4 regions of the Nocardia sp. CS682 genome follow, and region 2 is predicted to be linked to each of the others. Evidence: riboswitches for the same ligand, from Rfam matches in the RefSeq annotation. Region 2 holds a riboswitch; each other region holds the start of a gene.
What was found. Region 2 has a riboswitch for S-adenosylmethionine ahead of DMB37_RS01935 (2OG-Fe(II) oxygenase). Riboswitches for the same ligand answer to the same signal wherever they lie in the genome.

Region 1 (7,883 bases), 2.2 Mb from region 2:
TGGCGGTAGCCCGCGTAGGTGAACGGCCCGCTGGCGATATTGTCGCCGAGGCAGCGCTGCTCGGCGGGCTTGGCGGTGGTGGCCTCGGCCAGAATGCCGAGCTGGGTGGTCGAGGACGCCTGCAGGAACTGCGCGTTGGGCTTGCTGAACTCCACCCGCGCGGTCAGCCGATCCACCGCGGTGGTGCCGACATAGTTGGTGAGGTAGCTCGATGCCAGCGGGGATTTGGCCGACCCGAGTTTGATGATCGAGTCGAAGGTCTTACCCACCGACTCCGCTGTGAGCGGTGTGCCATCGCTGAAGGTGACGCCGTCGGTGAGGTAGAAGGTGAACACCTTCGCATCGGGCGTGACCTCCCAGCGCTGCGCCAGCCACGGCTTCAGCTCACCGGTCTTCGGATCCTGATCGGTCAGCGAGTCGACGATCTGACGTGTCACGTACAGGGTTTGGTTGGTGCCAGACTGCGCGGGATCCGAGCAGGTGGGGGCCTGCGACAAGCCATAGCGCAGGGTGCCGCCCGGCTTCGGCGGTCCCGCGTCACCGCCTGGCGCGGCCGAATCGGTGCCGCAGGCAGCAACCGTGGTGGCCGCGGCCAATGCGCCTGCCAGCGCGGCAATTCGGTGACGGGAACGGATCACGAGGCGACTCCAGAAGTTTCGGTGTGGACCAGCTCGGCGCCGGCGGCCAACGGGCGGCTCGGGATTCGGCGGCGCAGCTCCGGCGCCACCTCTGTTTGGAACAGCGCGAGACTGTCCAGGTAGTCGATCTCCGGGCGACCGTCCCGCTCGGCGGACAGGTGGATCACCTCGTGCCCGAAGTGCTCGTGCTGCCTGCCGACCTTGTCGATCACCTGCTCCGGGCTGCCGACCAAAGCCGAGCTGCGGGTGACGAAGTCGTCGAGCGTCTCGAACACGACCGGCAGCCCGAGGGTGCGCGCCAACGCCAGGCGCGCCTCGAAGATCGGCCGATAGGTGTCGAGGGCCTGCTGGGACGTGCGGGCGACATGGAATCCCGCCGTACCCGCGCCGACCAACGCGTCGGCCGGGTGGTGCCCGTGGAACTCCCAGCGCTCCCGATAGTGGCGGACCAGTTCGGCATACGGCTCGATCGGGTTGGTGACGTTCGCCGAGAACAGCGGATCACCGTGGCGCGCGGCCAGTTCCACCGAGTCGCGGCTGGTCGCGCTGCCGTGCCAGATCCGGATCTCGGGCTGCCACGGCCGCGGCAGCGCCTTGGCGTTCGTCAGCGCAGGCCGGAACCGGCCGGACCAGGTGACGCTCTCGCTGCGCCACAGCGCCCGAAACAGGTCGTAGCCTTCGTGATTACGGTCCCACTGATCGTCGGTGGTGACGTGGAACAGCTCGGCCTGCGCGGTCCCGTTGCCCTTGCCGATGATCAACTCGAGGCGGCCGCCGGACAGATTGTCCAGCGTCGAGTAGTCCTCGAAGGCCCGCACCGGATCCAGCAGGCTGAGCGTGGTGACGGCGGTGAACAGCGTGATGCGGGAGGTGACCGCGGCGATGTGGCTGAGGATCACCGGGGGAGCCGAGGACAGGAACGGATCCTCGTGCCGCTCGCCGACGGCGAAGCCGTCGTAGCCGAGATCCTCGGCCAGCCTGGCCTGTGCGACGACGTCGCGCAGGCGCTCCCTGGTGCCAGGCAGCCGACCGGTCGTGGGGTCGGGCACCCGGGTGACCAAGGTGAACAGGAGAAACTTCATGCGGATGCTCCCAGTGCGTCGGTGACCGCGGGCAGTCGCTTCTCGAACGGGTGCTTGCCGAGCTCCTCGGCGGGCACGGCCGGGTCGTAGAGCGCGGTGTATCCGGCGGCCAGATAGAGGCCGACGGCCTCCGGTTGCCGCGGACCGGTGGTCAGATAGATACGCCGGTAGCCGCGCCGCTCGATCTCGGCCTCGAGCTGAGCGAGCACGAACAACCCGAGCCCCTGCCTGCGGTGTTCGCGAGCCGTCCAGATCCGTTTGAGCTCAGCGGTTTCCGCGTCGTAGCGCTGGAAGGCCCCGCCCGCCACCGGCTCGCTGTCGCGGGTGACGACCAGCAACGCGCCGTGCGGCGGCGCGAACTCGGTGGCCGGATAGTCGCGCAGCGACGCGTGCATCTCACCGGGGCTGCGGCCGTAGCGGCTGCTGTACTCGACGGCGAGCTCGGCGAGCAGCGGCGCGGCCAGCGGGTCGTCCTGGGCGACCCGGTGCACCCGCAGGTCCTGTGCCGAAAGCTGTTGCGTCACCGGGTCACCGCTGCTTCGGTAGGCCGGGCGGGTTGATCCGCGACTCGGTGACCTGCTCGCTCTGCAGACCCCACCGATCGATCACCTGCTGGTAGGTGCCGTGCTCGATGGCGTGGTTCAGTGCTTTCTGGACGGCGGTGACCAGCCCGCTGTTCTTCTTGGTGAGCACCGCGATCTCGCCCTGCAGCGCGTCGCCCGCGCCGGAGAAGGTGCCGAGGATCTTGGTCTGCTTCGCGGTGGCCGTGTGGTAGATCGCGGTCGGGTTGGGGCCGATGAAGCCGTCCAGCCGCTGCGAGGCGAGCGCCAGGTAGTAGTCGCTGGTCTGCTGGAAGTAGGCGATGTCGATGGGCGCCAGACCCTGCGCGCGGTTCTGCTCGTTCCACTTCACCAGCAGCTGTTCCTGATTGGTGCCGCTGCCGACGCCGATTCGCTTGCCCGCCAGGCTCGTACGGTCCTTGAACTCGAGGGTGCTCTGTTTCGGCACCTCCAGCGCGACGGTGTCGTTGCGGTAGGTGGCGAAGTCGTACTTCTCCTTGCGCTCCTCGGTCACCGTCACGTTGGAGATGAAGGCGTCGACCTCACCGGAGTCGATGCGCACGAAGTTCTGCGCCCAATCCGCCACCCGCACATCCAGTTTCAGGCCGAGAATGTCGGCCACCAGCGACGCGAAGTCGACCTCCGAGCCGACTACGGTCTTGTCGTCGTCGGCGTAGAAACGCAGCGGCGGCGCGGTACCGGACGAGCCGGTCACCACCAGGGTGCCGCGGTCGCGAATGGCTTGCGGCACTTCGGCGGCGATGCTGTCCACCTTCGCGGCGCGGACACGGCCGGCCTGCGCGGCGGAGAGGTCGAAAGTGATTGCACCAGTGGGCGCGGATTCCGCGTCGGGATCGGTGCAGCCGGTGGCCAGCAGTACGACCGCGGTCGCGGCGGCGGTGGCCAGGGCGGAGAGCTTCATCGGAAACCTGTTCATCAGCGGACTCGGGAAAGGAAGGCGCGGGTGCGCGGGTGGCGCGGATTGTCGAGGACCGCATCGGGCGTCCCCTGCTCGACGATCGCGCCTGCGTCGAGAAACACGACGGTGTCGGCGATCTCCCGGGCGAAGCCGATCTCGTGGGTGACGATCACCAGTGCGGTGCCGCCGTGCGCGAGATCGCGGATCACGTCGAGTACCTCGCCCACCAGTTCGGGGTCCAGCGCGGAGGTCGGTTCGTCGAACAGGATCACCCTGGGGCGCAAGGCAAGTGCCCGCGCGATCGCCACCCGCTGCTGCTGCCCACCGGACAGCCTGCGCGGGTAGGCGTCGGCCAGCTCGCCGATGCCCACTCGTTCCAGCAACACCCGCGCCTCGGCCTCGACCTCCTTGCGGTCGCGGCGTTGCGCGGAAAGCGGTGCGAGCGTGACATTGTCGAGCACCGTCAGATGCGGGAAGAGATTGAAGTTCTGGAACACGAACCCGATGCGGGAGCGCTGCTTGCGCACCTCGCGGTCGGGCAGCGCGCGCAAGGTGTTGCGGCGCAGCCGATATCCGATCAGCTCACCGTCGATGCGCACGGTGCCCGCGTCCAGGGCCTCCAGGTGGTTGAGCACGCGCAGCAAGGTGGACTTGCCGGAGCCGGACGGGCCGATCACCGTCACCACTTCGCCGGAGCGCACCGTCAGATCGACCCCGCGCAGGACCTCCTGCGCGCCATAGGATTTGCGGACGCCGCGGACCTCGACGGCGGGCGCGGCGGTCATCGGGTCGCTCCGCGCGGTGCGGTGGCGCCGGATTCGGCGACCTCGCGCAGCTTCTGCCAGGCCCGGTGGACCGGTGACGGCGGTGGCGTGCGCTGAGTGCCCTTGGCGTAGTGCCGTTCGATGTAGTACTGCGCCACCGAGAGAATGGTGGTGAGGACGATGTACCAGGCGGTAGCCACCAGCAGCAGCGGCACCACCCGCCCGTTGCGTCCGTAGATGACCTGGACCTGGTAGAACAGCTCCGCGATCGCCATCACCGACACGATCGAGGTGCCTTTGAACAGGCTGATCACCTCATTGGTGGCATTGGGCAGGATCGACCGCATGGCCTGCGGAACCACGATGGTGCGGAACTGGCGCACCCGTGGAATGCCCAGCGCGGCAGCGGCTTCCAGCTGTCCGGCATCGACGGAGATGATGCCCGCCCGGATGATCTCGGCCGAATACGCCGCCTGATGCAGCGCGAGTCCGATCACCGCCGCGGTGAATCCGCTGATCACGCCGTTCACCTCGAAGGTGAAGAACGCGGGTCCGAACGGGATGCCGACCGACAACGTGTTGTACAGGTAGGCGATGTTGAACCAGAACAGCAGTTGCACGATGAGTGGAATCGAGCGGAACGCCCAGATGTAGCACCAGGAGATCACCCGCAGCACCGGGTTGCTGGACAGTCGCGCGATGGCCAGCGCGGTGCCGAGCAGGAAGCCGAGAGCGGTACCCCACGCGGTGAGTTCCAAGGTCACCTTCAGTGCGGCGAGCACCGACTTCGCCGTGATGTACTGCGCGAAGGTCGGCCAATCCCAGCCGGGATTGGTGACCAAGCCGTGGATGAACTGTGCGAGCAGGATGAGCGCGATCGCACTGACCACCCACCGCCACGGGTGCCGTGTCTTGGCCACGGTGGGTGCGGCATCCTCGGTATCGGGCAGGTGAGTCGTAGTGGCAACCGGATCGTCGCCGGCGTCGGTGTCGCCGGGCACGGCGGTGGCGGACGCACTCATGTCGAGGTCCTTCGGAAGAACGAACGAGACCGCACCACATCGGGCCGCGGTCACATCACCCGGCCAGCGACGGGTGCACAGACTGGCTGCGGGTCAGCCCCGACAGCTCGCGGAGGTCACCTTGCACTGATCGATGTGGCGACGGCCCCAGCGGGTGCCCGGGGCAGCGGAAATGGTCACTTCGGTTCCTCCATCGGTCCCGGCGGAAGCACCCGCACCCGGTGAACCGGGGGGTTGCTGCGACGTCGACGAGCCAGGTCTCTCGGTCGCTCTGGATGGTTGTCGCCGATCCGGACACCGGCTGATGTCAGGGTCGGGCCGAATTATCATGCCCAGCAGGCGAACCCTGGGACAAGGGAACTAATCACCGTGAGCGTAAACCTCGCCGCGGGCCGGATATCGGGGGTGCCGCCGCGGTGTGGGCGCAGGGACACGCCGATGGCTTGCCGTCGCCTATATCGCCTGTTCACAGCGTTTGCGGAGTACCGTCAGCCTTCGATTGCGTCGATGATGAGGGAGGTCTCCGTGGCTGTACCGCGCCGTTCGACCATACTGTCCGCCGTCGCGAGCTGCTCGGTCGCGCTGGCGCTCGCCGCACCGACGGCAGGTGCCGCTCCGGCGCCGCCTGCCGCGGCCGACCGTCCCGCCCAGACCGGCACCAGCACGCTCAGCGAGCTGTTCGGCGTCTACAACACCGCGGTCGACGGCTTGCGCGCCGCAGGCATGCAGCCGTTCCTCTACCCGACCGCGTCCGCGTACTGCCTCAACGGCACCTCCCTCGGCCTCGCCCCGGCGGTGGCCGCCGCCGTGCCCGGCCCGTGGCCCAAGACCACGATCGCCATCCCCGGCCTGGACCTGGCCGCCGTCAAGGCGGGCCAGACGATGTTCACCTTCGTGCCCTACGGCCTCGGCCAGGACGGGCCGGACACCACCGGCATGCAGGTCGCCTGGCTGAACCTGACCAGCGGTCGCGGCGGCATGGCATCGATGGGCCCGTTGTCCACGGTGTTCCGCGCGATGATCCCCGCCGAAGTCCCGGCCGCCCTGCGTCCGATGGCCGAACGCGCCATCCAGGACTTCTTCTTCGCCGCCTTGCCGATGGGCGGAGTCCGCGCGGTACCGGTCGACACCGGTCAAGGCACCGTGCTGGCTGCGGTCTTCGGCACGGTCGAAAACGGCGGCAAATCGTGCTTCTTCCTGCCGACGGTGGGGATCACCGAGGTCCCCTAGACCGCGCGACCTTTCCAGCGCAACGTGCCCCGTCGTCGAGCGCGATGGGAGCGTGCCCACAGCACGAGGTATGCGCCCACCGAGAACGGGTGAGCAAGGGCCGCAAGGACATCGGTGCGGGCGAGTGGACCGCCGGTCTCGGTGGAGCGAGCCAGCAGCCTACCGGTGACCGCGGCCACATAGCCGAAGAGACCGACCCGGCGGAGAGCGCCATGGCCACCGAGTGCGGCCAACGGCGGCAGCCAATAGGCCAGGGCGGCAAGGGTCCCCACGGTCGCGCCACCCGCGACGGTGCCGCCGTATGCCGACCACAGCCAGCGGGTGTAGCCCGCGTCGAGTTCGGCTGCGCCCTCGTACATCCGGGTGCTCGCCAGGCGTCCTGCGGCGACGAGCACAGTGGGTTGCCCTGCGCGGCGCAGTGTTCGGGCGATGTCGAGATCCTCGGTCGCGCTGGCGGCGACCGAGGCATGCCCGCCGATGGCGCGGTAGGCGGCGGTATCGAACGCCAGGAACTGCCCGCAGGCAACCGAAGTGGACGGTCGCAGGCTCCGATCGGCCACCGCGATCGGCAGTGTCGCGGCCCACGACCAGCACAGCAGCGGCTGCACCAGTGCCTCGACCGGCGATTGCGCCCGTTGCCTCGGCCACGGTGAAACCAATGCGACCCGCCGCCTGCGCAACTCGCCGACCGCCGCCGCGATCGCGCCGGGTGCCATCCGCACATCCGCGTCCACGAAAACCAGCACCGGAGTCACCACCGAATCGGCCAGTCGCACACACGCGGCAGCCTTACCGGTCCAGCCGGGCGCGGGCGCGGTCTCGTTTCGCAGCACCGTGATTCGCGGATCTCCGGCCGCCGCGTCGACCGCCACCGCAAAGGTGTCGTCATCCGACGCGTCATCGAGAATCACCACACTCATGCGGGTCACCCCGCGCTGCGCCCGCAGATCGGCGATCAATCCCGGCAGTCGCGCCGCCTCGTTCCGAGCGGGCACGCACACGGTCACCGGCTCGACCACCTCGATCGGGCTCGCGACCAATTGCCGCACCGTAATCCGGTTGTACAGCGCGATTCCAGCGCCGACCACCGAAATCCCGGCGCCGGCCCAGGTCAGCCCGGACCATCCGCTGATCGGGCTCCTGCGCAACGCGAGTCGGCCCTCGCTCAGCGGCCCTGCTTGACCGTTTTCCACCAGCGACTCCAGGAGAGGCCAGTGGGGGCGCCCGGCGCGGGCGGGTTGCGATCCATGTAGGCCATGGCGGCGATGACGGCGGCGACGGCCAGGGTGATGCCGCCGACGATGCCAGCCCAGCCCGCGAACGAGCGGGTGTTGGGGTCGGCGTAGCTGACCTCGGCGCGCAACGGGGAGACGTCGCCGGCGGGCAGTTTCCAGGAGACGATGTTGTCGCCCTCGCGGTTGCCGTTGGTCTTGGCGACACGGGCCGGGAACGCGACGGTGAACTGGACGTCGGAGCCGTGCGGCGGCACGGATTTCAGGTCGACCCGGCCGGTGAGGCTGACCAGGTCGCCGTTGCGCTGGAACTGCAGTTGGAACATGCCCTGGGTCTGCTCGGACAGCTGACCGAGCTGGCCGACCTCGCCGAACGACATGTCTTCGAAGAACACCTGGCTGCCGACGTACCCGTCCTGGGTGTAGGGCTCGACCC
Region 2 (7,883 bases):
ATCTCGTTCCACCGGTTGACGGCGTGCTGCTTGTAGATGTCCAGCTGGCTCGAGGTGTACCCGTCGCCGACGAACACCAGATCGAACCGCTGACTGGACGGCCCGGTCTGCTGGATCGTCACCACGTCGGCCTGCACCGCCGAGCGCGGCGCCGGGGCTTCCGGGCGGACCGGCAGGACCACGCGAGCGATGGTGCCGTCCGGGGAGAACACTTCTCGTTCTTCGGTGGGGGCGGCCGATCCGGTCGCGACCGACATCGCGACGATGATCAACGCGCCGAGCATGATTGCGAACATGCGTCGTAACAAGGGCATGGCAAAGCTCCTCGAGTGGTTCGCGATTTCGACCCGGACGGCGCGGGCCGCGCTTCGGTCTGTCGAATTCCTCATCAAGGAACCACATTTGGTCCGGCAACTCGACTGAGGAATAACTGGGGAATGGATTCGCGGATTGCCGATCCGCCGGGCTCGGGTCGGCACCGCACACCGGTCAGGCAGTATGGGACCGTCCGTGCAGCTGATGAGGAGATCTCGATGGCATATGTTCCCGAACCGGCCAGGTACGACGGCGCGATGCGTTATCGCCGGTCAGGACGCTCGGGCCTGGATCTGCCACTGCTCTCGCTCGGCTTCTGGCACAACTTCGGGGACGACCGCCCCTACCTCGCCCAGCGCGAAATCGCATTGCGCGCCTTCGATCTGGGCATCACGCATTTCGACCTGGCGAACAATTACGGGCCACCGTACGGCGCGGCGGAGATCAACGCCGGACGCATTCTGCGCGAGGATCTCGCACCGTACCGCGACGAACTCGTCATCTCCAGCAAAGCGGGCTGGGATATGTGGCCCGGTCCGTACGGGCAGGGCGGCGGGTCGCGCAAGTATCTGCTCGCCTCACTCGATCAGTCGCTGACCCGGCTCGGGCTCGACTATGTCGACATCTTCTATTCGCACCGGTTCGACCCGACGACTCCGCTGGCGGAGACCGCGGCGGCGCTGAATACCGCTGTCCGTCAGGGGAAAGCGCTCTACGTAGGAATTTCTTCGTATACCGCACAGGATTCGGTCACCATCGCCACCATGCTGCGGGAACTCGGCACTCCCCTGCTTATCCATCAGCCGTCGTACTCGATGCTCAACCGGTGGATAGAGACCGAGGGTCTGCTCGACGCGGCCGGTACGGAAGGGTTCGGCGTCATCGGCTTCACCGCGCTCGCACAGGGGCTGCTCACCTCGAAGTACCTCGACGGCATTCCACCGGAATCTCGTGCTGCCCAAGGTAAGTCGTTTCAGAACGAATTACTCACCCCGGCGATGATCGATCGGTTGCGCAAGCTCGCCGCGGTCGCCGACCGGCGCGGGCAGACGCTGGCGCAACTGGCGCTGTCCTGGGCGCTGCGCGACGACCGGGTCACCTCACTGGTGATCGGTGCGTCCACCACCGATCAGCTCGAGCAGAACGTCGCCGCCCTCGACAATCTCGAATTCAGCGCCGACGAGCTCGCCGAAATCGACGCGCTGCTCGATGATGACGGCGAAGTCGATCTGTGGCGATCGGCGCGCCGAGGGACTCTCTGAACGGTATTGCCGCGCCCTCGAGCGGGGGAACGTGCTGTTTTCGATCGACCCGCCGGGGAATTCCGAGCGGGTGAGGATTTATGCCGATCGGGCTCCCGTCGCCGCCCGTCAATTGGTCACGGATCTGCTGGTAGTGGCCTGGGTATACGCCTCGGTCATGGCTGCGCTGTGGGTGCACGACCTGGTGCAGAAGCTCGGCGTGCCCGGCCAGAAGCTGGAAGGTGCGGGCGGCGGCATGGCCGACAGCCTCGGTGACATCGGCCGCAAGGTCGGCCGGGTACCGATGGTGGGCGACGATCTCACCTCCCCGTTCGAGCGCGCGGCCGCGGCGGCGCGGTCGATGGCGGAGGCAGGCAGCGACCAGCAGGCCCTGGTCAACGATCTCGCCATGGCCCTCGCCATCGGATTACTGATCGTCCCGCTCGGGCTGGTGCTGTTCCTCTGGCTTCCGTTGCGGGTGCGCTGGATGCGCAGGGCCGCAACAGCAGCCCGCCTGCGCGCCGTCCCCGGCGGACGCGATCTGCTCGCCCTGCGCGCCCTCGCCAATCAGCCGCTGCGCAAACTGAACCGGATCGACCCGGATGTGGTCGACGCCTGGCGGCGCGGCGACGACGACACAGTGCGCCGACTGGCCGCACTCGAACTGCGCGGCCTCGGCCTGCTAGGGGGTTGACCTGGTGCGACGTCCCGCACCGCCGGGTTGAATTCCTTCCATCCGGATTCATAACTCAGCGCGATTCTAAAGCGTGACAACGCTTCTGACGGGCGGCACGCTTACCTCAGGTCAAGAGTGCCAGCGTCAAGTCCCCGGCTAGCTGGCCGGCAACCCTCCAACCGCGGCGGGGTGCCCCGGGTCAAGACCAGGCCGAGCCGCGTAATGCGGTCCGGGCAAGCGCGGGCTCCGTCGGTGTGTTGGAGCCCCTCGAGAGACGGGGGTCGACTCATGTCCGAAACGCCCTCCCTTCTCCTGCCCGGGCCTGTGCCCGGTCCATCGAGCGACAACCAGAGGGGAACGACATGACCACGGCCACGCCAACTCTCGGAGACCGCGTGCTGGACACCACCAGGCAGGGATTCGACCACGAATCACTGACCGCACTGCTGAACGGCGACGTGCACGCGGTGCGGCTCGCCGGCTTCGTCCGGCCGGACGCGCTCGACCACCTGCGTAAGGCCTTCGTCGGCAGGCAGGACCACGGCCCGCTCGCCACCGACCCGCAGTTCCGGCGGATCGGGCACGCGTTCTCGGAGACGAGCACCGACGCCGGGCGCGGACGGTACTTCGACGAGGCGCGCGACAATATCGATCGGCTGCGCGATATCGCCTCGCCGTATTCGTATCCCGCGGACGACCTGCGGCTACTGCTCGACGAGATCTGGCCGGCCGGCGCGAGTTTGCTGCGGCGCAATGGGCAGGCCTTCTTCGCCGGTGTTGCGCGCTACCAGCTGGCGGGGGTGGATCTGGAGCCGCACACCGACAATGTGGGCCGCAACCTGCCGTCGGACTTCGATATTCGGATCACTCGGCAACTGTCGGTGAATGTCTATTTGGACGTGCCGGAGCGGGGCGGCGAATTACAGATCTGGGACGACTATCCCGATGAGCGCGAGTATCGCGACCGATCCGGCGACCGCGTATACGGCATCGACCGTGCCGCGGTCGGCGATCCGGCGCTGGTCATCACGCCGCGCGTGGGCGATGCGATCTTCATCGATCCGCGCCGGGTGCACGCGGTCGCGCCTTCCCAGGACCGCCCCCGCATCACCATCGGCCTCTTCATCGGAGTCACCGATCCCGCCGCGTCGCTGAAGGTGTGGAGCTGATGACCACGACTACGCTGCTCTCGGCGTCGCACAAGGCCGCCTACGACCTACGCTCGGACGGCATCACCACAGACGGCCGCTCCACCGTTCTGCTGGTCAGCGTCGGCGCGGACTATCACGAGGGTGAAAAGCTCGCCGCGACCATCGATTTGATCAATCGCTCGAACTTCGGGCGCTGCGCGATCGCCGTCGCGGACACCTTGCAGCGGCACAACCTCAGCGGCGGCACCGATAGAGACCGGCACGCTCGTGCGCGCATCGCCGGCGACCAATGGATCGCCCGTAACCAAAGCTATCTGGACCAGATCGACTGCCCGACAAACATTCTGCGCTGGGACTTCGCGCTGTCCCATCCCCGGTACGGCGATCTCTACGACGCCATCGAGCACGCCTACGAGACCGACGAGCCGTATCGGCATGCCATCGACAGCACCATCGACCGATTCATCGAGCGGCGGCTGGCGCGCGAACCCGACGTCGACCAGGACGCGGTCCGGACCTCCTGCCGCGCATATCTTTTGGAGGAATGCCCGATCATCATGCCGCTGTGGGCGCACGAGGGTTTCGACTTCGTCATCTACCCGCAGCGCATCTCCGCCGCGATGGGGCGCACGCGGGAACTGTTCGTCGAACCCGAGCATCCGGATCGCGTCGCCTGGCTCCCTTTGCGATTCAAGAAGCGCAAGTCGGCGCTGAACGCCGCGGCGGAGGCACAGCTGTGACGCTCGAGATCCCGGCCAAGCGGCGGGTCATCGGGTTCGGCGGGCTGGCGGTGGCGTCGTTCCTCGGGTGCATCGACCTCACCATCGTCACCACCGCGCTGCCCGCCATCGGGGCCGACTTGCAGGCCGGTACGTCGAATACCGAACTGACCCTCGGTGTTTTCCTGATGGCGCTGTCCATGTTCATGGTCACGGCGGGGCGCGTCGCCGATCACCTCGGACGCCGAAAGGTGTTGCTGTTCGGGCTCGCCCTGTTCGTGGTCGCGTCGGCGGGGGCGGCGGCTGCCTCGTCGATCGGCATCCTGCTCGTCGCGCGCTTCGTGCAGGGTGCGGCGTGTGCCGTGCTCTACACCAGTACCTCGACGCTGGTGGAATCGCTTTTTCCGCCGGGGGATCGAGGCAAGGCCATCGGCTGGCTGTACTCGGTGAACGGCCTGGGGTTGGCCATCGGTCCGGTGCTCGGCGGTCTGCTGGTGCCCAGTCTGGGCTGGCAGTCGATCTTCTGGATCAACATTCCGCTCGGCCTCGCGGCCCTGGTCGCAATTGCCTTCGCCGTCCCCGGGTACCGCCGGACACCACCGGCGGTACGGACTGGGCCGGACAGGTCGTTGTCGCATTCGCCGTCGTGTCGGCCGTCGGCATCTTCGTCCTGGGTGACCTGCGGGGATGGCTTTCCCCCTGGGTCCTCATCGCTGCGGTTGTCCTGGTGGTCTCGGTCGCGGTGGGGATCGTCGCGGAGCGGCGGGCGGCGAATCCGTTGATCGACCCGGCACTGTTCGGCAATCGGAGATTCGTCGCCGCGATCGTCTCGGATTTCTCGCTCGGGCTGTTCTATGCCGCTGCGCTGCTGGTGATTCCGACGTATCTCACCCAGGGACGCGACTTCGACGTGCGCCAAGCGGGGTTCGTGCTGCTGCTCGTCAGTGGCACGCTCGCGCTCGCCTCGCCGGTCGCGGGGCGGTTCGTTGATCGGTTCGGCGCACATTCGTTGCTGCCGTGGGGGTTCGGGTTGTTGACCTTCGCGGGAGCGGGCATCGCCTGGTCCGCCTTCGGCAATCTACTGGCGGTCCTGTTCGTCGCTCTGGTGCTATTCGGCGCGGGGTGGGCCTTGGTGCTGGGACCCGCGACCGTGCTGGCCATTTCGACGGTGCCGCCGAATCGATCCGGTTTCGCTGTCGGTGCTTCGTGGACGTTCCACAACCTCGGCGGGGCTATCGGGGCGGCGGTGGCGACCGTCGTCTTCGGGCAGATCGGTGTCTCGACCGGCGACGCGACGGGACGGGTGGCTTCGATCATCGCGATAACCAGCCTGATCGCCGCGGTCCTGGTGGTGGTCCTCACTGCCGGGCGGGCCGAGAAGACGGTGGCGGCCGACCAGCCGGTGCCCGTCGAGGCGGCCACGTAGTTTCGATGCGGCAGTTCTCGCCGACGTGCGAGAACTGCCGCAATACTCCGAAACTACGCAATACGCCAAACGTGAAAGTAATTCTGTTCACAAATAAGACCGCTAAGTTTGCGCCGGTCGACCGCGCACGGTCGACTGGGGCGTATGCCCAGCGAGCGTTCGACAATAAGCAGACGCAGGAATTTCATTCCTCGCCTGCGCCGCCGCAACCTCGATGGCTACGAGATGGTTATTTCCGCGCCCGAGAAAGCGACGCGGGACGAAAAACAGAACGCCAATCGTAATGTTCTGATCGTGGCGCTGTTCGCCGCCCTCGGCGGCATGCTCTACGGCTACGACACCGGGATCATCTCCGGCGCGCTGCCCAAAATGTCCGCGCAGTGGGGTATCGACCACACCCAGCAGGAGATTCTCACCGCCGCCATTCTCGCCGGTGCCGTCGTCGGCGCCCTCATCGGCGGGTCCCTGTCCAAGTCGCTGGGCCGACGGAAAACCATCTTCATCATCGCCTGCGTGTTCGCCGTGGGGGTCGTGGCCTGTGCGCTGGCGGTAGACGCGTGGATGATGACTATCTGCCGGTTCTTCCTCGGCCTCGCGGTCGGTGCCTGCTCACAGATCGTGCCGACCTACATCGCCGAACTCGCCCCGCCGCACCGCCGCGGCGCGATGGTCACCTTCTTCAACCTCGCCATCGGTGTCGGCATCTTCCTCGCCAACCTGGTCAGCGTTGCCGCGGGCGGCACCTTCGAGGCCAGCGACGACTGGCGGTGGATGATCGGCATCGCGGTCATCCCCGCGATCGTGCTGGCCGTCGCGATGCTGCAACTGCCGGAGACGCCGCGCTGGCTCATCGAGAACGGCACCGTCGGCAAGGCGAGGGTCGTGCTGCGCTGGATGCGCCCGAACCGGTCCGCCGCCGTCGACGAAACCCTGAAGATCTGGGCGATCTCCCAGCAGGAGAACAAGGAATCCCGCGGCGGGTGGGCAAACCTGACCCAGAAGTGGGCCCGCCCCGCCCTCGTCGCAGGACTCGGCATCGCCGCCTTCACCCAGCTCTCCGGGCTGGAGATGATGATCTACTACTCGCACACAATCCTCGGCAGCGCAGCAGGTTTCAGCAGCGGACTCGTCGTCTGGTCCGGCCTCGGCATCGCCGCCGTCTACCTGATCTTCACCGCCGTCGGCGAACGCCTCGTCGACGTCGTCGGCCGCCGCCAACTCATGCTCACCCTCATCCCCGGCGCCACCCTGTTCCTGTTCGGCTTCGGACTCCTCTTCGTCCTCACCGCCCACCCCAACCGCTACCTCACCCTCGCTCTCATGCTGGCCTACATGGCGTGCAACGCCGCAGGCCTGCAAGCCGTCGGCTGGCTACTCGGCTCTGAGCTCTACCCCCTCAGCATCCGCGACCGCGCCACCAGCCTGCACGCCGTAGCCCTCTGGGGTTCCAACCTCTTCCTCACCCTCACCGCCCTGACCACCATCGACACCCTGGGCCTCGGCCCCGCCTTCATCATGTACGCCCTCTTCAACCTCCTGTCCTTGATATTCGTCTTCTTCTTCGTCCCCGAAACCAAGGGTCACTCCCTGGAAGACATCGAACAATCCCTCCGCCAAGGAACCTTCCTCCCCCTCCGCGGAAACATCGCCACCCAAGTAGACCTCCCCACCTCCACCCCCACCGCCCCGGTGCACCCGTAGCCTCGATCGCCGAAATACTCCGCTGGACATACGATCACGAGGAACTGGTGCAGTTGGCCTCTCGACCGATGCTGGCCTCAATTCCTCCTGATCATCCGACCAAGGTGTCCGTCCCCTCACCGGGCCGCCTCCGCGGCATGGTGAACATTGCGACCAGGGAGGCGGCGGCTAGGCAGGCGGCGCTGGCGGCGAAACTTGCTGCGTAGCCGGCGGCCAGGGCTATGGCGCTCAGGGCCGCTAGGCCTACTGCGCCGCTGGTCTGGCGGACGGTGTTGAGGACGCCGGCGGCTAGTCCGCTGCGGTCGGGGGGCACGTTGTCGGTGGCGGCGATGGTGAGGGGGGTGAAGGCGGCGGCGGTGCCGTAGCCGAGGATGGTGCCGGATAGTAGGACTGTCCAGGGGTAGGGGGCGTCGAGTGCGATGCAGGCGGCGGTGCAGGCTAGGCCTGCGGCGCCGATGGTGCAGCACAGAATGGTGGCGTTGCGTGATCCGAGGCGGACGGTGAGCCAGCCTGCTGAGCGTGATCCGGTGACCATTGCCGCGCCGACGGGTAGGTAGCCAACTCCGGCCAGCAAAGGTGAATAGCCTTGCACGTCTTGGAGATACAGGGACAGGAGTACTGGGCTGGCGAGGAAGCCCGCACCCAGCAGGAACA
Region 3 (7,883 bases), 4.2 Mb from region 2:
GCCAGCCACAGCGGGCTGTCGGCGGTCAGGAAGTGCAGCAGGAACAGGCCGAGCGTCAGCATGGTCGCGCCGATGATGGTGAAGGTGCGGTAGCGGCCGGTCCGCGAGATCAGTTGACCCGACACCACCGAACCGGTCATCAAGCCGAGCACCATCGGCAGCATCTGCAGGCCCGCCAGCGTCGGGCTCGCACCGCGTACCACCTGCAGGTACTGCGGCAGCAGCGAGATACCGCCGAACATGCCCGCGCCGACCACGAACGAGATCACTACGCCCAGTGCGAAAGTCCGGTTCTTGAAGATGCGCAGCGGGATCAGCGCGGCGTCGCGCAGCGCCTTCTCCACGAAGACGAACCCGATGATGCCGGCCACCCCGATCACGTAGCAGGCGATGGCACGCCCACTGCCCCAACCCCATTCGCGGCCCTGCTCGGCGACGATGAGCAGCGGGACGAGACCGATCGCCAGCGCGAGCACGCCCCACCAGTCCACCCGATCGGTGGAGTGCGGCCGCTTCGGCAGCTTCAGCACCCGGTACACCACGGCGAGCGCGATCAAGCCGATCGGCACGTTCACCAGGAACACCCAGCGCCAGCCGCTGACCCCGAGGATCGTGTCCTGTCCGGCGAGCACGCCGCCGAGCACCGGGCCGATCACGCTGGAGGTACCGAATACGGCCAGGAAGTACCCCTGGTATTTGGCGCGTTCGCGCGGTCCGACGATATCGCCCAGAATCGTCAACGCCAGCGACATCAGCCCGCCGGCGCCGACGCCCTGCACGGCGCGGAAGGCCGCCAGCTGGTACATCGACTGCGACATCGTGCACAGCAGCGAGCCGACGATGAAGATCGCGATCGCGAGCATGAAGAACTGCTTGCGGCCGAACATGTCGGACAACTTGCCGTACAGCGGCGTCGCCAGCGTCGCGGTGATCAGATAGGCGGTGGTCGCCCACGCCTGCATCGAGTAGCCGTTGAGGTCGTCGGCGATGGTGCGGATCGCGGTGGACACGATCGTCTGGTCCAGTGCGGCCAGCAGCATCCCGAGCATCAAGCCGCTCAGGATCACCAGGATCTGGCGATGGGTGAACTCGGGCGGCGATTCCACCTTCTCAGCTGTTGTCACGTGTGTCGTTCTCCGTCCCGGTAAAGGTCTCGTCCCAGTTGCGGCGCATCGCGGCGATCATGTCGGGCCTGGTGCGCTCGAAGTCGTCCACGAACTGTTCGAGCAGTCCGGCGAAGTCGGCCCTGGCCTGTGGCGTCCATTCGGCCATCACCCTGGTCAGGTTCTCGTTGCGACGCCTGCGGATCTCTTCGGCGACGGCCCGGCCGCGCTCGGTGACGACGAGCACCGTGGCTCTGCCGTCCGCCGGGTCGGCCTGCCGCTCGACCAATTTCTTGCCGACGAGCTGGGCGACCTGACGGCTGACCGTCGAGGCGTCCGAGTGCAGCGCGCCGGCGAGCGCGCCCGATCGCATCGGTCCGTCACAGCACAACCGGATCAGCGCGCCGAAGGCGGCCGGGTCCAGTCCATCCTTGGTCCACGTGCTCAGCTGGGCCGCGGTGCGGTCGCGAATTCGCTGCAATCGGGTGAGTTGCATCGCGATCGTGTCGATCGTCCGGTCGTCCACACCTCATCCTTGCTTGCATCAATCAATTAGTTGCGCAATGCAAGTATGCGGACGACCCTCCTACTGGGGCAAGCGATATACGGCGCTTTACTCGCCCTTGAACTCCGGTGCCCGCTTCTCGAACACCGCCTTGATCGCCTCGGTGAGGTCCTGCGACGGCAGGAACGCGGAGTTCCACGCGGACACATAGCGCAGCCCGGCGGCCACCTCGTCCTTGCGCCGCTGATCCAGCACGTCCTTCACACCCTGCACCACCAGTGGCGGGTTCACCGCGATCTCGCGTGCCGTGGCGTGTGCGGCGTCCAGTGCCGCGTCCTGATCCGCGAATACCTCGTTGACCAGGCCGATCTTCTCCGCCCGCGCCGCGTCGATGTCCTTGCCGGTGTAGGCGAGCTCGCGCAGCTGGCCCTCGCCGATGATGCCCGGCAGCCGTTGCAGCGAACCGATGTCGGCGACGATGGCGACCTTCGCCTCGCGCAGACTGAACTTCGCGTCCGCGCTCGCGTAGCGGATGTCCACCGCGGCGATCAGGTCCAGTCCGCCGCCGATGCACCAGCCGGAGATGGCCGCGATCACCGGCTTGCGGCAGTCCGCCACCGCGGTCACCGCACCCTGCATCTTGCGCAGCTCCACCAGGAACTCGGTGCGCGGGGCGGCCAGCGCCCGATCGGCCATCAGCGGGCCGAACATGCCGCTCATCGCGGGCAGGTCGAGGCCGTAGGAGAAGTGCTTGCCCGAACCGGTGAGCACGATCGCGCGCACCTCCGGGTCGGCGTCGAGCGCCTGGAAGATCTCCGGCAGCTCCCGCCAGAAATCCGGGCCCATCGCATTGCCCTTGCCGGGACCCGTCAACGTCACCTGCGCGACGTGGTCCTTCGTTTCAACGGTGAAAGCCTGCCAGTCAGTCATTTGTACAGCGTATCGAGGAGAGTGCGACCGAGTACTTCGCATCCCGGAAATGGCGTGGACCAGTGCCTTGCCTGTCCGCACGCCGCGCTGTCCACAGCGCGCGTTCGGCAAGCGCCGTTTCGCGGCCCGCGCAGCCGGCGGTTGTGTAAAACCTGCGCAAAATTGGTGCGGCGCACTGATTCCCCGTTCGCCGTCGGGCGGATCATGAATCGTGTCAGCAAACCTCATTACTGGATTCGGAGGCCATCATGCTGATGCATCAGGGAATCGGCCTCGAGCGGTTCAACCAAATCTCGCGTGCCCGTGCGATACACGCGCTGTTCGACTGCTGCTGCAACGTCACCTGGGCCGCCACCCTCGCCGATGCGCGGCCCTATCCGAACAGGGACGCGCTGCTGGCCATGGCCGATGTGGAGTTACTCGCGCTGTCCCAGGACGATCTGGATCGGGCACTCGAAGCAGTTGTGCACGAACAGGTCTCGGGCGGCAGTATGGCCGAGCTCGCGCAGATCACCCAGGCGCGCATCACCCGGATGCTCGGGCCGAGCGAGGGCTATCCGGAATACTGACGCATTCGCCGAGTAGCCCGGCGCACCACCCGCAATCGCTCTACTCTGGTGGCATGCGCAGGTCGACATTGCCACCGATCGCCTGCCGAGTCGCGGACACCCTCATCGCCCGAGGCCATCACGGTGTCATCGTGACCCAGCCGGCCCCCACCCCCACCGTTGCGGATGCCGCGCGCACGCTCGGCGTCGACGTGGGCGCCATCACCAGCTCGCTGGTCTTCCTGCTGGACGAGGATCCGGTGCTGCTCCTGGTTTCCGGCGCGCACGAGGTAGACCTCGAGTCCACCGGAAAACGCCTGGAGGGCACCCTGACTCACGCCCCCGCCGACATGATCCGCCAGGTAACCGGCCAGCCGATCGGCGGCGTAGCCCCGGTAGGCCACCCCACCAACCTGCCCACCTGGGTAGACACCGCCCTCTCGAACCACCGCGAGGTCTGGGCCGCGGGCGGCCACCCGAACACGGTGTTCCGCACCTCTTTCCACGAACTGGTCCGGATAACCGCAGGCCTACCGATAGACGTCGATTAACGAAGCCCCGGAGTCAACCAGCCTTTCACCCCCGATCCCACTGATCTCGCAAGTACATGGGCAACTCACCGGGCACGGGCTAACTCCCACACCTCGATCCCGCCGGTTGCCAACGTCACTTGCGTCGGCACCTAGCTCTGGCCTGAATACGCGGAGAGGCGGACAGCGTAGGTTCGAGGGGTGACCGAAGCTGAACGGCCCGCCACGGATTTCCAGATCCCTGATGATCTGAGCGGGATTACTGCCGAGCAATTCCGCGCATCCATGCGCCACTATCCGGCGGGTGTCACCGTCGTCACACTGAACTCGCCGAAGGGCCCGATCGGTTTCACCGCGACCTCCTTCGCCTCGCTGTCGCTGGCACCGCCGCTGGTTTCCTTCAATATCGCGCACACCTCGTCGAGCCTCGCCGCGCTGCTCGACGCCGACTCGGTCGTCATCCATTTCCTCGGCGAACACCAGCACCACCTGGCCCAGCGTTTCGCCCGCACCGCCGAGGACCGCTTCAGCGACCGCTCCCTCTGGACCACCCTCGACACCGGCGAACCGGTCCTGCACGGCACCCCCATCTGGCTGCGCGCGACCATCCACCAGCTCATCCCGCTGGGTGACCACACCCTCGTCGTGGGTCTGGTGACCCGGGTGCACGACAACACCAACGAAACCCCCGCCGCCGCTCCCCTGCTCTACTACAACGGCCGCTACCACCGGCCCACCAAACTCGGCGACTGAGCTAAGTTTTCGACCATGGCCATCCGGCGTAGTGCCGGGCGGCCACTTTGCACGACTACCCGGTAAGGCAGGGAGCGGCGCCGGTCGGGGCCTGGGACGTGAACGGGCGGGTCTCCGGAGTGGGGTTCCAGAGGTTGTTGGTGGTGGCGTAGTTCCAGCTCGGGCCTTGTTGGACGAGCGTGGCTACGGCTTCGATGAGGCGGTCGACGTGGGCCGCCGTGGTGCCGAGGCCGATGCTGGCGCGGAGGGCGCCGTCGAGGTCGAGGCGGGCGAGCAGCGGGTGCGCGCAGAAGCGGCCGTCGCGGACGCCGATGCCGTGTTCGGCGGACAGATAAGCGGCGACGTGGCCCGGGACGAAACCGTCCAGGGTGAAGGCGACGATGCCGACGGTGTCGGGGGCGTCGGTCCAGATGCGCAGCAGGTTGACGCCGGGGATCGCGGCGAGACCGTCGCGCAGCCGGTCGGCGAGGTGGTGTTCGTGGGCGGCGAGGGTTTCCGCATCGATCTCACAGAGCGCGTCACAGGCGGCGGCGAGGGCGGCGGCCCCGAGCACGTTGGGCGAACCGCCCTCGTGGCGCTGCGGCGCGTGCGCCCATTCGGTGCCCGCGGTGGTGACCTCGCGGACCGCGCCACCACCGGCGAGGTACGGCTCGGCGTTGTCGAGCCAGTCGCGGCGGCCGACGAGCACGCCCGCGCCGAACGGCGCGTACAGCTTGTGGCCGGAGCAGGCGAGGTAGTCGATGCCGGTGTCACGCAAACTGATTCGCCGGTGCGGCGCGAGCTGGGCGGCATCGACGAGGATGCGGGCGCCGCACTGGTGGGCGACGGTGGCCAGCCGCTCCAGCGGCAGCACCTCGCCGGTGACATTGGACGCGCCGGTCACCGCGAGCAGCGCGGCGGGCTTGCTGCACAGCTCGGCGACCAGCCTGCCGATGGTCTCCTCGACGGTGGCCCCGGCCTGCACGACGCGGCGGCCGTGCTTGGTCCAGGGCAGGAAGTTCGCGTGGTGCTCGATATCGAGCACCACAGTGTCGCCGGGCACGCAGGACGCGAGCAGGTTCAGCGAGTCGGTGGTGTTGCGGGTGAAGACCACCACCTGGTCGTCGGCCGCGTCGAGGAACCGGGTGACCGAACCGCGGGCCGCCTCGTAGCACTCGGTGGAGATCCGCGACGCGTAGCCCGCGCCGCGGTGCACGCTCGCGTAGAACGGCAGCAGCTGCTGCACCCGGTCGGTGACCTGCGCCAATGCGGGCGCGCTCGCGGCGTAGTCGAAGTTGGCGTAGGTGGTCGTCCCGCCTTGGACGAGCGGCACCTGGAGATCGTCGCCGGAAACCCGGGCAAGGGGGGCACAGTTCTGGGTTACCACAGCAGTCATCACGAAAATCCCATCGGCTCCGGGACCCGCAATCAGGAGATTCGTCGAGTCCGCGCTTGCCGCGCCCGGTCGGGCGTCGGCCTGGTCGTCACCCGGAGCACCCCACCGCGGAGGAGGGTTGCCGACCAGCAAGCCGGGGCTGAACGCTGGTACTCATGACCTGACCAGAGATTGGCAGATGAGAACCCGAGCTGTCAAGACCAACGGCCGGGTGGGCGCGGCGGCGGAAATGCGTTGCCAATCCGGCGGCATTGGGGTCACATCATTGGGTGTCGCTTTCCCTGCTGCTGAGCTTTATCGGTCTGTGCGTGCTGCTGTCGATCACGCCGGGCCCGGACTCGTTCCTGGTGCTGCGGTTTTCGCTGGTGGACGCGCGACCCGGGATCGCCGCGGCGATCGGGTCGGCACTCGGCGGGATCTTGTGGGCGGTCGTGGTCGCGGCCGGCGTCGCGGCGCTGCTGGAGCAGTCGGCGACCGCGTATCGAGCGCTCAAGGTGATCGGCGGAATCTACTTGGTGTACTTGGGGATTCGCGCGTTGATCGATCAGCGGCGGCAGCGCAGGGCCGCGCGGGCAGCCGACGGCGTCGGGGTTCTGGCGGACAATGCGGCGGGCACCCGGACATCGGTTCGCTCAGCGTTCACCGCGGGGGTCGTCTCGTGCATGTTCAACCCGAAGGTCGGCCTGTTCTATCTCGCGGTGCTGCCTCAGTTCCTCACCGAGGTCACCTTCGTCAACACCCTCGCCCTCGGTGCCATCGAATCGGTGATCGCCGCGGTAGAGATGGTGCTCTTGGCCTTGGTCGCCTCCCGCGCGGTCGCGCTGCTGCGCCGCCCGAAGATCCGGGAGCGGCTCGAACAGGCCAGCGCCGCCATTCTCACCGCCCTCGGCGTGGGTACCGCCGCCTCCGCGGCCTGACCGCTGCGGCGCGAAACGCGCTGAGCTGCAAGATCACCAGCGGGATGAGGGGAATCACAGCGGCGCGTGCGGGGCGGCCCAGCGACCGCCCGGCGAACCCACCGGGTAACCCGCCCACCAGGCGTTGCTTCGGCGCGTCCGACGGAAATCGCCACGACCTGCAACAACCTCGCCCACTACCGCCAGCGCGGCAACCGCGGCGGTGAACAACAAACGTCGACAACCCCGAGTACCGTGGACAACTGGTCACCATGGTGTTTGCCCATTGGTAACCCAGCTATGACACAACAACACCAGGGAAGTGCGAGGCAGGTCGAATGGGAGGTGGGCAGGGCGTCATGCTCCAGCCACAGGTTGACGCGACGGTACACCCGCTACTACGGACCGCGCACACGCCACCGGCCCGCACCCTCGTCGACATCCTGACCGCTACCGCACTGACCCATCCCGACGCACCCGCCATCGATGACGGCGACACGGTGCTCACCTATCTCGAACTCGTGGTGGAGATCGAGAAGACGATGGCCCGCCTCGCCACCGCGGGCGTGCGCCCGGGCGACCGGGTCGGCGTGCGGATGCCGTCGGGCTCGCGCGAGCTCTACCTCACCATCCTCGCCGTCCTGTACGCGGGCGCCGCCTACGTGCCGGTCGACGCCGACGACCCGGACGAGCGCGCCCAGCTGGTCTTCGGCGAGGCACAGGTCACCGCGATCGTCACCGCGGCGGGTATCGAGACGACACCGGCGGGAATCCGTGCGGCAGCGGACAATCCGGCCGACGCCGCCACGAGCACCCTGCCCACCCCCGCCGACGACGCCTGGATCATCTTCACCTCCGGCTCCACCGGAACACCGAAAGGTGTTGCGGTGACCCACCGTAACGCCGCCGCGTTCGTGGACGCCGAGGCCAGGCTCTTCCTGCCGGACGCCCCGATCGGCCCCGGCGACCGCGTGCTCGCCGGACTCTCGGTCGCCTTCGACGCCTCCTGTGAGGAGATGTGGCTGGCCTGGCGCAACGGCGCCTGCCTCGTCCCCGCCCCGCGCGACCTGGTCCGCACCGGCGCCGATCTCGGACCGTGGTTGGTGCGCCGGGAGATCAGCATCGTCTCCACCGTGCCGACGCTGGCCGCGACCTGGCCCGCCGAGGCGCTGGACGCGGTGCGGTTGTTGATCTTCGGCGGTGAGGCCGTACCGCCCGAACTCGCCGAACGCCTTGCCGGCAA
Region 4 (7,883 bases), 3.7 Mb from region 2:
ACCAGATCGGCCACGGAGTCGAGCACCATGGTCGGCCGATACGGATACGCCTCGACCGAGGCCCGCGTGGAGATACCGGTGGTGACCAGGATGGTGCGCATGCCCGCCTCCAACCCGGAGATGACGTCGGTGTCCATCCGGTCGCCGATCATCACCGTGGACTGCGAGTGCGCGCCGATCCGGCGCAGCGCCGAGCGCATCATCAGCGGGTTGGGCTTGCCGATGTAGTACGGGTCGCGGCCGGTGGCGCGGGTGATCAGCGCGGCCACCGAACCGGTCGCGGGCAGCGAGCCGTCGCGCGACGGGCCGGTCGGGTCGGGGTTGGTGGCGATGAAACTCGCGCCGCGCTCGATCAGCCGGATCGCGGTGGTGATCGCCTCGAAGGAGTAGTTGCGGGTCTCGCCGAGCACCACGTAGTCGGGGTTGCTGTCGGTGAGCACGTAGCCGATTTCGTGCAACGCGGTGGTGAGACCGGACTCGCCGACCACGTAGGCGGTGCCGTTGGGTCGCTGCTCGTCCAGGAAGGTGGCGGTGGCCAGCGCGGAGGTCCAGATCGCCGTCTCGGGGATGTCGAGGCCGGTGTGGCGCAGCCTGGCCTGCAGGTCGCGCGGGGTGCGGATCGAGTTGTTGGTCAGCACCAGGAACGGGGTCTCGTTGGCGCGCAGCTCGGCGAGGAACTCGTCGGCGCCGGGCACCAGTTGGTCCTCGTGCACCAGCACACCGTCCATGTCGGTCAGATAGGACAGGATCGGTTCGTCAGTCACCAGACAATTGTCCGCTATCAGAGAGGTTCCGGGGGGAGGTCCGTGTCGATGCGACCCTTCGCACACTGGCGGGCGCCGACCACGGGCCGGAAACGGCTATGTGCGCGCGTCGGACCGGGCGCATACGATCGCCGAAGGCGGGAAGGTCCGTAACCTCGTTGCGGTTGCAGCGAGACATGACCGCAGCGTGTCGGCGGTCGACAAGGGTGCGGGAATGCCCGCACCGCAGGTGTGCAGCGAAGCGACAGGAGTGGCGCACATGGGTGAGCTCAAGCTCGGATACAAGGCCTCGGCCGAACAGTTCGGGCCGCGGGAACTAGTGGAGATCGCGGTGCTGGCCGAGGAACACGGCCTCGACAGTGCCACGGTGAGCGACCATTTCCAGCCGTGGCGGCACAAGGGCGGGCACGCGCCGTTCTCGCTGGCCTGGATGGCCGCGGTCGGCGAGCGCACCGAGCGGATCCAGCTCGGCACCTCGGTGCTCACCCCCACCTTCCGGTACAACCCGGCCGTGATCGCACAGGCCTTCGCCACCATGGGTTGTCTGTATCCCGACCGGATCATGCTCGGTGTCGGCACCGGCGAGGCGCTCAACGAGATCGCCACCGGGTACAAGGGTGACTGGCCGGAGTTCAAGGAGCGTTTCGCACGGCTGCGCGAGGCGGTCGAGCTCATGCGCGCGCTGTGGACGGGCGACCGCGTGGACTTCGCGGGCGAGTACTACAACACCGTCGGCGCGTCGATCTACGACGTGCCCAAGGGCGGCATCCCGATCTACGTGGCGGCGGGCGGACCGCTGGTCGCGCGTTATGCGGGCCGCGCGGGTGACGGTTTCATCTGCACCTCCGGCAAGGGCATGGAGCTCTACACCGAGAAGCTGATGCCCGCGGTCGCCGAGGGCGCCGCCAAGGCGGGCCGCACCGTCGAGGACATCGACCGGATGATCGAGATCAAGATCTCCTACGACACCGATCCCGAACTGGCACTGGAGAACACCCGCTTCTGGGCCCCGCTGAGCCTGACGCCGGAGCAGAAGCACAGCATCACCGACCCGATCGAGATGGAGGCCGCCGCCGACGCCCTCCCGATCGAGCAGATCGCCAAGCGCTGGATCGTCGCCAGCGACCCCGACCAGGCCGTCGACCTCATCAAGCCCTACCTCGACGCCGGCCTGAACCACCTGGTGTTCCACGCCCCCGGCCACGACCAGCGCCGCTTCCTCGACCTCTTCCAGCGCGACCTGGCCCCTCGCCTGCGCGCCCTGGCCTGATCGACAGCGAAGGCTCCACCCGTCGCAGCGGCGGGTGGAGCCTTCGTCGTTCGTTGCTAGCCGAGGGCGTGGTCGAGGTCGGCGAGGAGGTCTTCGACGTCCTCCAGGCCGACGGAGATGCGGACCACGCCGTCGGAGAGGCCGATGGTGGCCCGGCCTTCGGGGCCCATGGCGCGGTGGGTTGTGGTGGCGGGGTGGGTGATCAGGGATTTGGCATCGCCGAGGTTGTTGGAGATGTCCACAATGCGCAGGCGGTTGAGCACTTCGAAGGCGCGCTTCTTGGCCTCGTGGGCGGGCGCGTTCAGCTCGAAGGTGACCACGGTGCCGCCCGCACTCATCTGGCCGGTGGCCAGGTCGTGCTGCGGATGTGACTCCAGGAAGGGGTATTTCACCCAGCTGACGGCCTTGTTGGTCTCCAGGAAGCGGGCGATGCGCAGGGCCGACTCGGTCGAGTGGCGCACGCGCAGCGGCATCGTCTCCAAACCCTTGAGCAGCGTCCACGCGTTGAACGGGCTCAGCGCCGGACCGGTATGGCGCATCAGCGTTTTCACCGGACCCTCGATGTAGTCCTTGGCGCCGAGGATGGCGCCGCCGAGCACCCGGCCTTGACCGTCGATGTGCTTGGTGCCCGAGTAGACGACGACATCGGCACCCAGTTCGAAACCGCGCTGCAGCAGCGGGGTGGCGAAGACGTTGTCCAGCACCACCTTCGCGCCCGCGGCGTGCGCGAGCTCGGTGACCCGGCGCACGTCTACCAGGGTCTGCATCGGGTTGGCCGGTGTCTCGAAGAACACCGCCTGGGTGGGCACCGACAGCGCCTGCTCCCACTGGTCCAGATCCTCGCCGTCGACGAAGACGGTCTCCACGCCCCAGCGCGGCAGGATCTCGTTGCACACCACGAAGCAGGACCCGAACAGGCTGCGTGCGGCCACCAGCCGATCACCGGCGCCGAGCAGCGCGCCCAAAGCGGTGAATACCGCCGACATTCCGCTCGCGGTCGCGAAACACGCTTCGGCGCCGTCGAGCAGCCGCATCCGCTCCTCGAACATGGCGACCGTCGGATTGCCGTAGCGGGAGTAGACGAAATGCTCGACGTCACCGGTGAACGCGGCCTCGGCGGCCTCCGCGCTCTCGTAGACGAAACCGGAGGTCAGGTACAGCGCCTCGGAGGTTTCCTCGAAACCGGAGCGCCGCAAACCCCCGCGCACACCGAGCGTCGCGGGACCGACCCCTTCGGGAAGCGGCTTGTGGAAAGCACCACCTGTGATCACGACTGCCTCCCTACGACCCACTGCCCCCTGACGACACCGCTGCGCGACCACGCGTCGAGCGAACAGCAGCTACTCATGACTGCCGCCACGGCAAGCCGAGGGCGCGCCAGCCGCTGCCGCCCCGATGTCCGTTCGCGTCGACCGGGCCTTCGAAACCCTCGAGCACGTTGTAGGAGGTGCCGAAACCGGCCTGCGTCGCGGCGATGGCCGCGCCGATGGAGCGCTGCCCGGAGCGACAGAGGAAGATCACCGGCGCCGCCCGGTCGTGCCCGTCCAGCGCCTTGACCAGCTGCTCGGTGAACTCGCCGTTGCGCGTCCCGGTCGAGTCGACCCACTCGATCAGTACCGTCGGGCGCTCGATCGAACTGGTGTCGGGCACGCCGACGAACTTCCATTCGGCCTCGGTGCGCACGTCGACCAGGACGGCTTCGGGGTTGTCTCGCAACAGTTCCCAGGCCTGCTGGGGAGTGATGTCACCGGCATAACTCATCTGGACCCTCCTAGAATCCGCACTTGCCGCGCTCGGGTTTGACGCGCGGCCAGGTCGTCACCCGGAGCACCCCACCGCGGAGGAGGGTTGCCGACCAGTATTGCCGGGGCTTGACACTGGTTCTCATGACCTTCTGCTGAGATTGCCTCGACAGGGGTCACCCTGTCAAACGGCTGCTCACGGTATGAGAATGCTCAATTACAGACCAGCCATTTGTCGCCGGATCGGGTCAGATTCCAGGTCGAGGTGGCCTCGTCGCCGTCGACCTTGGTGGTGACCGTCGCCATCGCGCGATCGCCGTCCACCTTCGGATCGACGAGTTTCGTGATTTCCACGGTCTTTCCGCCGCCGGAGCGCCCGGCCAGCGGGGAGCGTTTCGGGTCGAAGCCCGGGCAGCCCGTGCCTGGTGGGGGCACCAGATCGGTGCTGTTGGAGCCCTCGACGAAGCCGCGCACCGCGGCGGCGATCCGGTCGGATTCTGTGACATTTTTCTCAGCGGGCGACAGCACCCCGCCGATCACGATCCCGGCGAGCACGAGCACCGCGATGACGGCGGCCGCGATGAACGGTGCGACGGAACGCTTGTCGGTCTGATCGACCTTGATGACTTCGTCCTCCGCAGGCTGCTGCTCTTTGCTCATACGAGCATGATCCCTGGTCGGCGGGCCTATCCGGCGCTCACCCCCACCGCGCGCAGCCAGGCCTTGCGAAGCCCGCCGCATTGCAGGGGAATCAGCGCCGCGAGATCGGGTAAGCCGGACAGAACGGATCGCGCGGCATCCGTTCAGTTCACGCACCGGCGGCGGCCGCCTTCGCCACCACCGATAGAATCGCGAGACTGCGGCCTGCTGTCATAGCCGCGACCGGAATGGCCACGAGCCGACAACTCCGGTGTCCGCATCGTCAGGTGCAACCAGCCAGCGCGTAACTTAGCCTAGGCTAAGGAAGACGCCGTATTTGTTTCTCAACCAAAAGGGTGCGCGTAAAAGATGACCGAACAGAGTGCAGCGACTCGCCCGCTCCGCATCGCCATCGTTGGCGCCGGACCCGCGGGGATCTACGCCGCCGACGCCCTGATGAAGTCCGATGCCGAGGTCAGCATCGACCTGTTCGAGCGCATGCCCGCGCCGTTCGGGCTCATCCGCTACGGCGTCGCGCCGGACCACCCGCGCATCAAGGGCATCATCACCGCCCTGCACAAGGTCCTCGACAAGCCGCAGGTGCGCCTGCTCGGCAACATCGACTACGGCACCGACATCACCCTCGACGACCTGCGCACGTTCTACGACGCGGTCATCTTCTCCACCGGCGCCAACGCCGACCGCGCGCTCGGCATCCCCGGCATCGGGCTGGACGGCTCCTACGGTGCGGCGGACTTCGTGTCCTGGTACGACGGGCACCCGGACGTGCCGCGCACCTGGCCGCTGGACGCGGAGAAGGTCGCCGTGCTCGGCGTCGGCAATGTCGCGCTCGACGTGGCCCGGGTGCTGGCCAAGACCGGCGACGAGCTGCTGCCGACCGAGATCCCGCCGAACGTCTACGCGGGCCTCAAGGCCAACAAGGCGCTCGAGGTGCACGTGTTCGGCCGCCGTGGCCCGGCGCAGGCCAAGTTCACCCCGCTGGAACTGCGCGAACTGGATCATTCGCCGACCATCGAGGTCATCGTCGACCCCGAGGACATCGACTACGACGAGGGCTCCGAGGCCGCGCGCAGGCACTCCAAGCAGGTCGACATGATCGCGAACACGCTCGAGCAGTGGGCCATTCGCGACGTCGGCAACCGGCCGCACAAGCTGTTCCTGCACTTCTTCGAGTCGCCGGCCGAGATCCTCGGCGACGAGGAGGGCAAGGTCGTCGGCCTGCGCACCGAGCGCACCCAGCTCGACGGCACCGGCAACGTCAAGGGCACCGGCGTGTTCAAGGAATGGGACGTGCAGGCGGTCTACCGGGCCGTCGGTTACCTGTCGCAGAACCTGACCAACCTGCCGTTCGACGACCAGGCGGGCACCGTGCCCAACGAGGCGGGCCGGGTGATCGCCGACGAGAACGCCGACGGCGCCGACCGCTACGTCCCGGCCACCTACGTCACCGGCTGGATCAAGCGCGGCCCGGTCGGCCTCATCGGCCACACCAAGGGCGACGCCAACGAGACCGTGGCCTGCCTGCTCGACGACAGCGCGAACTTCACCCCGGCCGAGCGGCCGGAGCTGGACGCGGTCACCGAGTTCCTGGAGGGCAAGGGCATTCCGTTCACCACCTGGCAGGGCTGGTACCGCCTGGACGCGCACGAGCGCTCGCTCGGCGAGCCCGAGGGTCGCGAGCGCGTCAAGGTGGTCGAGCGGGAAGACATGCTGCGCGCCAGCGAGCCGCACAAGGTCTGACCCGACGCGCTTGTTGGGTCCGTAACAGCGGAACGACGCGTCCTGAGGCATTCTGTACAGGTGTTCGATGCCCATTTCCACATCTTCGATCCGCGGTTCCCGCGGTTCGAGAACGAGGGCTACCTGCCCGGCCACTTCACCATCGCCGACTATCGAAAGCGCATGTCGCGCTTCGACGTCGGCGGCGGTGCCGTGGTCAGCGGGTCGTTCCAGGGCACCGATCAGACGTATCTGAAGGCAGCCCTCGCCGAGCTGGGCGAGGGCTGGGTCGGCGTCACCCGCCTCGATCTGGACGCCACCGACGACGAGATCCTCGAGCTGGACCGCATCGGCGTGCGCGGGCTGCGGTTCAACCTCAAACGCGCCGCCGCCGACATCACCGGCATGACCTTGCAGGCGCTACGCGCGCACGAGCTGGTCGGCTGGCACGTCGAGGTCTACATCGACGGTCAGATGCTCGCCTCGTTGCAGCCGGTCATCTCCAAGCTGCCGGTCTTCGCCATCGACCATCTCGGCATGTCCGAGGAGGGCCTGCCGTTCCTGCTCGATCTGGTCGATCGCGGCGCCAGGGTCAAGGCGACCGGTTTCGGCCGTGTCTCGATGAACGTCGCCGACACGCTGCGCCGCATCCACGCGGTCAATCCCGAGGCGCTGATGTTCGGCACCGACCTGCCGGGTACCCGCGCGGGACGCCCCTTCCGCGACTCCGACGTCGACCTCATCTGCGATGTGGTCGGCACCGACATGTTCGCCGTCCTGGAGGACAACGCCCGCGCCTTCTATCGGCTGCCCGCCCGGGTCCGCGCTCTGCCCGCCGACCCGGCGCCCACGCTGCCGCTGTACACCGCCGAACAACCCACGTTGCCGATCCGCCGCGACAGTCTCCCCAAACCCGAAGCGGTGGACACCATTCCGTTGCCCATCATCGAGTAGCGCTGGTAGACAACACGACTCGATGCAGGAAGACCTGCTCGGGGTGAACTAGGTGGCGATCGCGCCGACCACCCAGATGCCGGTGGCGAGCAGGGCACCCAGGAGTTCGATGAGCATGGACAGGCCGACGCCCTTGAGCGCGTGCACCGTTGCCTGCCAGGCTTGCTGCCCGACGCGCAGGCGGTGCAGCTCGGAGAGGTAGACGCCGAGCACGAAGCCGACGAACAAGCCGACCACCGGGATCACGAAGAAGCCGATGATGCCGAGGACCGCGCCGAGCACCAGGGAGCGGTTGGCCACGCCCGCGTCCTTCATCTTCCGGCCCGGCCAGGTGTACTTGATGACGCCGGACAGGACGAGCAGAGCCGCGCTGACGGCGAAGACAGTCCAGGCCGTCGCGCCGCCGGTCACGAAGGCCCACACCGCGATCGCGCCGAAGATCAGAATGACGCCGGGCAGGATCGGGATGATGATGCCCAACAGACCGACGAGAACGACCAGGCCGACGATGACCTCACCCGCAGCACTCATGATCGTGCCTCGCTGGGCTCCCGCATGACTCCACCTCACCGCGCAGGCTCGCCGGACGCTCCCGCGAATAGTGCGCTGCTGGGATTGTGTCGTACCGGGTGAGCCGGTGCACGGCGGACGCCGCGTGGACATCGTAAGTGGACCGGCATTCCCGGACCGCGCCTCGACCGTGCGGGGCCGGACGGGAGGGCGTCCGGCGCAGGCGCAGCGTTATTGTCATACTGTCAATACACCCTCCGGGCC

Region 1: linked by a shared signal. The riboswitch ahead of DMB37_RS32080 (amino acid ABC transporter permease) and the one ahead of DMB37_RS01935 (2OG-Fe(II) oxygenase) in region 2 are both predicted to bind S-adenosylmethionine.
Region 3: linked by a shared signal. The riboswitch ahead of DMB37_RS22955 (aminotransferase class V-fold PLP-dependent enzyme) and the one ahead of DMB37_RS01935 (2OG-Fe(II) oxygenase) in region 2 are both predicted to bind S-adenosylmethionine.
Region 4: linked by a shared signal. The riboswitch ahead of DMB37_RS18735 (rhodanese-like domain-containing protein) and the one ahead of DMB37_RS01935 (2OG-Fe(II) oxygenase) in region 2 are both predicted to bind S-adenosylmethionine.

What each region holds. Positions count from the first base shown of each region.
Region 1 is NZ_CP029710.1:7,083,535-7,091,417, forward strand. Features, by position in the region: gene DMB37_RS32055 (ABC transporter substrate-binding protein) at 1-638, opposite strand, end outside; gene DMB37_RS32060 (LLM class flavin-dependent oxidoreductase) at 635-1,720, opposite strand; gene DMB37_RS32065 (GNAT family N-acetyltransferase) at 1,717-2,244, opposite strand; gene DMB37_RS32070 (ABC transporter substrate-binding protein) at 2,249-3,217, opposite strand; gene DMB37_RS32075 (amino acid ABC transporter ATP-binding protein) at 3,217-3,984, opposite strand; gene DMB37_RS32080 (amino acid ABC transporter permease) at 3,981-4,985, opposite strand; SAM riboswitch class I at 5,173-5,267, opposite strand; gene DMB37_RS32085 (hypothetical protein) at 5,511-6,215, shown strand; gene DMB37_RS32090 (glycosyltransferase family 2 protein) at 6,212-7,348, opposite strand; gene DMB37_RS32095 (DUF3153 domain-containing protein) at 7,381-7,883, opposite strand, start outside.
Region 2 is NZ_CP029710.1:412,265-420,147, forward strand. Features, by position in the region: gene DMB37_RS01920 (M64 family metallopeptidase) at 1-314, opposite strand, end outside; gene mgrA (L-glyceraldehyde 3-phosphate reductase) at 534-1,577, shown strand; gene DMB37_RS01930 (hypothetical protein) at 1,648-2,250, shown strand; SAM riboswitch class IV at 2,360-2,478, shown strand; gene DMB37_RS01935 (2OG-Fe(II) oxygenase) at 2,595-3,401, shown strand; gene DMB37_RS01940 (tRNA-dependent cyclodipeptide synthase) at 3,401-4,123, shown strand; gene DMB37_RS41160 (MFS transporter) at 4,120-4,884, shown strand; gene DMB37_RS01950 (MFS transporter) at 4,782-5,528, shown strand; gene DMB37_RS01955 (sugar porter family MFS transporter) at 5,673-7,229, shown strand; gene DMB37_RS01960 (MFS transporter) at 7,321-7,883, opposite strand, start outside.
Region 3 is NZ_CP029710.1:5,088,854-5,096,736, reverse strand. Features, by position in the region: gene DMB37_RS22985 (MDR family MFS transporter) at 1-1,124, opposite strand, end outside; gene DMB37_RS22980 (MarR family winged helix-turn-helix transcriptional regulator) at 1,111-1,629, opposite strand; gene DMB37_RS22975 (crotonase/enoyl-CoA hydratase family protein) at 1,717-2,538, opposite strand; gene DMB37_RS22970 (2-oxo-4-hydroxy-4-carboxy-5-ureidoimidazoline decarboxylase) at 2,787-3,107, shown strand; gene DMB37_RS22965 (YbaK/EbsC family protein) at 3,161-3,637, shown strand; gene DMB37_RS22960 (flavin reductase family protein) at 3,818-4,369, shown strand; gene DMB37_RS22955 (aminotransferase class V-fold PLP-dependent enzyme) at 4,425-5,744, opposite strand; SAM riboswitch class IV at 5,792-5,905, opposite strand; gene DMB37_RS22950 (LysE family translocator) at 6,014-6,661, shown strand; gene DMB37_RS22945 (Pls/PosA family non-ribosomal peptide synthetase) at 7,000-7,883, shown strand, end outside.
Region 4 is NZ_CP029710.1:4,154,774-4,162,656, forward strand. Features, by position in the region: gene DMB37_RS18720 (HAD-IIA family hydrolase) at 1-728, opposite strand, end outside; gene fgd (glucose-6-phosphate dehydrogenase (coenzyme-F420)) at 1,024-2,034, shown strand; gene DMB37_RS18730 (O-succinylhomoserine sulfhydrylase) at 2,091-3,305, opposite strand; gene DMB37_RS18735 (rhodanese-like domain-containing protein) at 3,379-3,795, opposite strand; SAM riboswitch class IV at 3,810-3,926, opposite strand; gene DMB37_RS18740 (hypothetical protein) at 3,990-4,436, opposite strand; gene DMB37_RS18745 (FAD-dependent oxidoreductase) at 4,785-6,176, shown strand; gene DMB37_RS18750 (amidohydrolase) at 6,237-7,109, shown strand; gene DMB37_RS18755 (DUF456 domain-containing protein) at 7,158-7,640, opposite strand.